Regions from separate parts of the Alkalihalobacillus phoenicis genome, predicted to be linked through region 1. Evidence: predicted binding sites of a transcription regulator. Region 1 holds the regulator's gene; each other region holds the start of a gene.

Region 1 (2,208 bases):
TCGAGCCATGTTAACGTCTCGATGTCTAAATGGTTGGTTGGTTCATCCAAAATTAATAAGTCAGGTTTTGTTAATAAAAGTTTCCCTAAAGCTAAACGTGTTTTTTGTCCACCACTTAAGTTTGAAATTTTCGTATCATAACGAAAAGAAGAGAAGTTTAATCCCGAAAGCACACCACGAATGTCGGCCTCGTATTGATAGCCACCTTTATCTTTAAAGATAATTTGCAATTCATCGTATTCACTTAAAATTTTCGAGTAGGCGATTTCATCTTGTTGTAGCTTTGGATCGGACATTTGTTGCTCAAGTGTTCTCAGCTTTTGTTCCATTTCAATCAATGGAGCAAATACGGTGAGCATTTCATCCCAAATGGAAAGGGTTGATTCTAAGCCGGTATCTTGGGCTAGATATCCGAGTTCGACTTCCTTAGGTTTAATAATATCGCCACCATCATATGAGAGCTGTCCTGCGATTATTTTTAAAAGAGTTGATTTCCCGGCTCCGTTCCTTCCAACTAAGGCAATTCTTTCCCCAGTTTGTACTTCTAGCTTTATATTTGATAAAATTGGTTCAGCACCAAAAGATTTTGAGATATTGACACATTGTAAAATAATCATTTAAGATCCCTTCCCAAAAAACGCTTTTGTTTATCGTTCCTTTACTAAGTAGAATAAAGTTGAAAAATACAATAACTACTTATTAGTGTAGCTTAAATGGCCGCTTTCAACAACTTATTGACTATTGAGTCTAGGTGGTTACATCAGAGGAAAAATGATGTACAATAAGGATGTTTCAAAGTTAAGTATGGGGTAAGGTGTAAGAGAAAAGGGAGGGCTGCTTATGAAGTCTGAGCAAACAAAGATACCTCAAGCGACGGCAAAACGGTTGCCTTTATATTATCGGTTTCTTGAGAATCTGCAGGCCTCTGGAAAGCAAAGAGTTTCATCTACTGAATTAAGTGAAGCGGTAAAGGTAGACTCGGCCACGATTCGGAGAGATTTTTCATATTTTGGTGCGTTAGGAAAAAAAGGTTATGGATATAATGTAAGTTATCTACTATCTTTTTTTAGGGAAACGCTTAATCAAGATGAATTAACGAAGGTCATTTTAGTCGGAGTCGGAAATTTGGGGACAGCGTTTTTGCATTATAACTTTTCGAAAAATAATAACACCCAAATTGTCATGGCTTTTGACGTCGTTGAAGAAAAGATTGGTCAAGAGATGGGGGACGTTACAATTCACCATTTTGACACATTGAAGGAAAAGCTCCCTGATGATGTGACAGTGGCGATTTTAACGGTACCTGTTAACGCTGCTCAAAACATTGCGGACAAGCTGGTAGAAGCGGGAATACAGGGGATTTTAAACTTTACACCTGCTAGGCTCTCAGTGCCTGACTATGTGAGAGTTCACCATATTGACCTATCTGTGGAATTACAGTCTCTTGTTTATTTTTTAAAGCATTATCCAGTATAATAGAAGAAGCTACACAAGGTTGTACAAAGGTCTCACAAAAATTAAGGAGGTGCATCCTTCATGCCACTATCAGCAGGAAGTATTGTACTTATCGCACTTGTTGCATTGCTTATCTTTGGTCCTAAAAAATTGCCAGAACTCGGGAAAGCGGCTGGAAATACATTGCGTGAATTTAAAGCAGCCACTAAAGGACTAGCAGATGACGATGATGATGATACAAGTAAGAAAAAAGCGACACGTCAAGACTCTTAATACAGGAAGGGTTTAAAGATGGATACACAGCATATGTCGGTCATGGACCATATTGTGGAGTTGAGACGAAGGATTGTCCTGTTACTCGTCTTTTTTGCAGTAGCGTTCATCGCCGGCTTTTTTTTAGCGACACCACTAATCACATATTTAACAAATGCACCGATGGCTCAAGGTTTGCCGATGAATGCTTTTAAGATGACGGATCCTTTTCGGGTTTTTATGACATTTGCGACAGTCATTGCCCTTGTTTTTATTTTTCCGGTCATTCTCTATCAACTTTGGGCTTTTATTAGTCCTGGGTTACATGAAAATGAGCGAAAGGTGACGTTAGCCTATATTCCATTTGCCTTTATCCTATTTTTAGGTGGGCTTTCCTTTGCCTATTTTGTTTTATTCCCCTTTATCATTCAATTTATGGGGAATTTATCAGCACGACTTGGCATAACGGAGCAGTATGGAATTAACGAGTACTTTCATTTT
Region 2 (2,208 bases), 550 kb from region 1:
GAACCACAGCTTAATCATTTCAGCTGGGGAGAGGCCTTTTATCAAATTGGCGTGACGTTAGGGCTTGCCGTTTTATCGACGGTTATTGGTGGGGTGATTGCCTTTTTTCTAGCACTCATGTCTGCTTTGAATTTATCAAAGGCTTGGCTATCAAAGATGATTCGAGTGATTATGGCTTTTATTAGAGCTGTCCCAACCGTACTTTGGGTGCTAATTTTTGCGATTGCCGCAGGGCTTGGTAGTGAAGCGGCGATATTAGGTATGCTCTTTCATTCCATCGCTTATTTAACAAAAGCTTTTTCAGAATCCTTTGAAGAAGTTGACAAAGGGATTTTGGAAGCTTTGAGGGCAACAGGGGCGAGTTGGTGGCAAGTGGTCAAAAATGGGGTTCTGCCAACGACCTTTACATACTTATTATCATGGACATTCTTAAGGTTTGAAATCAACTTTGGCGTAGCGGTTGCAATGGGAGCTGCAGCCGGAGCAGGTGGAATTGGCTTTGAACTGTTTATGGCTTCAGGATTTTATTTTGATTTAAGAGAGGTTGGCTTCATCACTTATTCGATATTAGTAGTGGCGTTAGTTTTAGAAATTATTTCTACGCAGATGAAAAAGCGTTATTTTCCAGTGACAGCAGAAAAATAAAAGACTTATATAAATGAGATGGGCCTGATGAAATTCTGATGTGATTTCATTAGGCTTTTCTTATATTTTTGTATATAAGTTAATTGAGACTGCTACCCATTGGTCTTGACTTTCTAGGGGAAGCCAGAACCACAAGCCCGCTTTTCGGTCCCTTTGTGAGGGGGAGGGTTAAGCCTCCACGGTTTTGTTTTACTTGAAGCCACTAAATCCCACGCGAGTTTCCGCTTCGTTTTTTATGTTTAAGATCGTATATAAAAGGAATTATAAGTATGTCGATTTAATGACAAAGTTTGTGAAATGTTTCACAAGTTATTAGAATAAAGTTATAATAAAACTGTAATCAGAAATGAAAGGCACTAATAAATCTTAAGTATTTTGAGAGGATGATTGTAATGAAAAATACGGATAAAGTAAACCGCGTTGTTGTGATTGGAGCAGGATTTGTGGGGAGCAGTTACGCTTTTTCAATGATGAACCAAGGAATAGCCGAGGAGTTAGTCATTATTGATTTAAATAAAGAGAAAGCAATCGGTGATGTAATGGACTTAAACCATGCCGTAGCCTTTTCAGATTATCCAACAAAAATATCTTTTGGTGATTATAGTGATTGTAAAGAGGCAGATATTGTTTGTATTTGTGCGGGAGCCAATCAAAAGCCAGGAGAAACACGCCTTCAACTAGTCGAAAAGAACCTTCGTATTTTTAAAGGGCTTGTAAATGATGTGATGGAAAGTGGATTTGATGGAATTATCTTGGTCGCAACAAACCCTGTTGATATTTTGACTCAAGCGACTCAAAAATTTAGTGGCCTTCCAAGACACCGAGTTATCGGTAGTGGAACCACTCTAGATACAGCCAGATTACGATTTATGCTTAGTGATTATTTTAAAATCTCGACTAGTCATATACACGCTTATATTATGGGCGAGCATGGTGATACATCGCTTGCAGTTTGGAGCACCGCAACCGTTGGAAATATGCCGATTACACAGTATTTAAAACAAGATGAGTCTTATAAGATGGAAGATCTTGAAGAAATTTACGAAAATGTACGTGATGCGGCTTATCATGTTATTCAAAAAAAGGGAGCAACCTACTATGGCATTGCGATGAGCTTGGTACGAATCACAAAAGCCATCTTAAAAGACGAGAATGCAATATTAACGGTTAGTGCGTATCTTGATGGTGAATATGGGGCAAAAGATGTTTGTATTGGTGTACCAACTACGGTGAATCGGAATGGGATTCGTGAAGTGACGGAATTAAACTTAAGTGAGAAAGAGCAAGAAAAGTTCACTCATAGCGTGGAAACTGTTCAAAATATTTATCGAGAAGCGATCGAAAAAGTGTAAAAATCTAAATTAATACGTAGGGAGAAATGACCTCATGTGGTTCCAACAATATGATCCATTAGGCAATGAACTATTTAGTGCCTTGGTAGCAGCTTTGCCTATTATCCTGTTCTTGTTGTTTTTGACCTTATTTAAGATGAAAGCCATCTATGCGGCGGGTCTAACGCTTGCCGCTAGTGCTCTTATCGCCATGTTTGTATTTGATATGCCA
Region 3 (2,208 bases), 1.4 Mb from region 1:
GGAACCGAGAAGCACAAAAATAAGCCAAGTCAGCTTCAACTCGGCTTATCACTGTATCTCGTACCATCCCTCTCCGATTGAGGAGAGGGGCTATCCAATTGCTTATTTAGGGCGAGTCTTTGATAAAATGTTGTGCTTTGTATAGATGCCAACAGATAGTAGGGAAAGTTTATCTATTGTCTGAGTTAGTAGGGGGAATTAGTAAAATCATTCAATAAGAAAACCATAAAGTCATTATCGGACTTTATGGCAGCACTTTTATTTTTTGAATAGAAAGTAAATAGTCTAAATACCATTCTGGTTTGGGTAAGGATATGACGATTTCTTCATTGATCCATTCGATTTTACCTTCTTTTTTTAATTGAGCTAATATCGGCAGCAGCTCTTCTTTTGTATGTCCTGTCCTAACACATAATGTCGGGAGCGTTGGTAGGACACAAGCTTCACACATACCTTCTATCACTGTAAACATTAAATCACTTTCATTCAATCGTACAACCTCCCGCTTTATATTCTTATTAGTATTATATTAGGTAAAAAGGTGTATTTTCCTTTATTTATTTCGAACAAAAGTTCATCAATATGTGACAAAAGATTTATATGGTGGTCGAAAGTAACAATAAGAAAATGAGAACAAGTCGAAATGAACAGAAAAATGGAGAGAGGGGTATATCCTGTGTTTCCCACGGATGGGCAGGAGAATCTATTAAAAAAGTCTTTTGTAAAAAGAGAATCTTTATTACATTTATTATAACACATGACTAAATAGTACTAATACAGTGGGGTGTGGATTCAGTGAGTATTTCAAATTAAGCCGATACGATTAATTGCTCAATGAAAAGGAAATAAATCAATTAATACCAAGGTTTGTGAAAAAGTTCACAAGAGCTTCATAATTAGGATAATCCATTGTCTGAATTTTCAAGTACAATAAAAGTGTAATAGCTGTTATATACATTTCAATTAATCTGTTATTGTTTTTATTCCAAAAAAATGAGGAGGAAGAACAAATGGAGCAATGGCATTCTTTTAGAGGGGAAAATTGGAAAAAAGAAGTCGATGTCAGAGATTTTATTCTTACAAATGTGTCGAGCTATGATGGGGATGAAAATTTTTTAGAAGGCGCAACAGAGGCCACAAAACAACTTTGGCAGCAAATTATGGACTTAACAAATGATGAAAGATTGCGAGGCGGTGTCTATGATTTAGATACAAAAGTGGTTTCGACGATTATTTCACATGGTCCGGGGTATTTGAATCAGTCATTAGAGAAAATTGTAGGGCTTCAAACGGATGAACCATTTAAACGCTCGTTAATGCCATTTGGTGGAATTCGTATGGCTGAAACAGCGGCAACCTCTTACGGTTATCAAGTCGATGAAGAGATATCAGAAATTTTCACGAAATATCGTAAAACACATAACCAAGGAGTCTTTGATGCTTACACAGATGAAATGAAGAAAGCTAGAAAAGCAGGGATTATTACTGGATTACCTGATGCCTATGGTAGAGGTCGGATTATCGGTGATTATCGTCGGGTTGCCTTATATGGAATTGACTTTTTAATCCAACAAAAAGTGAAGGACAAAAAAGAAACGAGTCAAACGATGACCGAAGATCAAATTCGGTTGAGGGAAGAGTTATCTGAACAAATTCGAGCATTAAAAGAATTAAAGGAGCTAGGGCATAAATACGGATTTGATTTATCGAAGCCGGCGACTAATGCGAAGGAAGCTTTCCAGTGGCTCTATTTAGCTTATTTAGCGGCCATTAAAGAACAAAATGGGGCGGCGATGAGCTTAGGTCGAGTTTCTACCTTTTTAGATATTTTTATTGAGAGAGATTTAAAGCAAAATCTACTTTCTGAAAAAGAAGTCCAAGAGCTTGTTGATCATTTTGTGATGAAGCTACGACTGGTCAAATTTGCAAGAACTCCTGAATATAACGAATTATTTAGTGGAGATCCAACGTGGGTAACCGAATCCATTGCGGGAATGTCGATTAATGGTCAACATCTAGTGACAAAGAACTCATTCCGCTTTTTACACACGCTTGAAAACCTTGGACCAGCACCAGAACCAAATTTGACGGTCTTATGGTCAACGCATTTGCCTGAAGCATTTAAGGGATTTTGTGCAAAAATGTCGATTAGAACAAGTGCCATCCAGTATGAAAATGATGATTTAATGCGTCCAGAATGGGGCGATG

Evidence for each region. Region 1 encodes Rex, which represses fermentation and respiration genes when NADH is low (regulators of the CRP and FNR family bind a similar motif). Its sites were predicted from a motif close to TTGTGAAATATTTCACAA; they were not measured.
Region 2: the regulator Rex is predicted to act here: its motif matches at 936-953, upstream of AA0017_RS14520 (L-lactate dehydrogenase).
Region 3: the regulator Rex is predicted to act here: its motif matches at 868-885, upstream of pflB (formate C-acetyltransferase).

The regions. Positions count from the first base shown of each region.
Region 1 covers NZ_CP154853.1:3,613,067-3,615,274, reverse strand. Annotated here, with positions in the region: gene AA0017_RS16900 (ABC-F family ATP-binding cassette domain-containing protein) at 1-617, opposite strand, end outside; gene AA0017_RS16895 (redox-sensing transcriptional repressor Rex) at 841-1,476, shown strand; gene AA0017_RS16890 (twin-arginine translocase TatA/TatE family subunit) at 1,537-1,728, shown strand; gene tatC (twin-arginine translocase subunit TatC) at 1,747-2,208, shown strand, end outside.
Region 2 covers NZ_CP154853.1:3,064,284-3,066,491, reverse strand. Annotated here, with positions in the region: gene AA0017_RS14525 (ABC transporter permease subunit) at 1-645, shown strand, start outside; gene AA0017_RS14520 (L-lactate dehydrogenase) at 1,038-1,997, shown strand; gene AA0017_RS14515 (lactate permease LctP family transporter) at 2,032-2,208, shown strand, end outside.
Region 3 covers NZ_CP154853.1:162,557-164,764, forward strand. Annotated here, with positions in the region: gene AA0017_RS00715 (hypothetical protein) at 245-490, opposite strand; gene pflB (formate C-acetyltransferase) at 1,011-2,208, shown strand, end outside.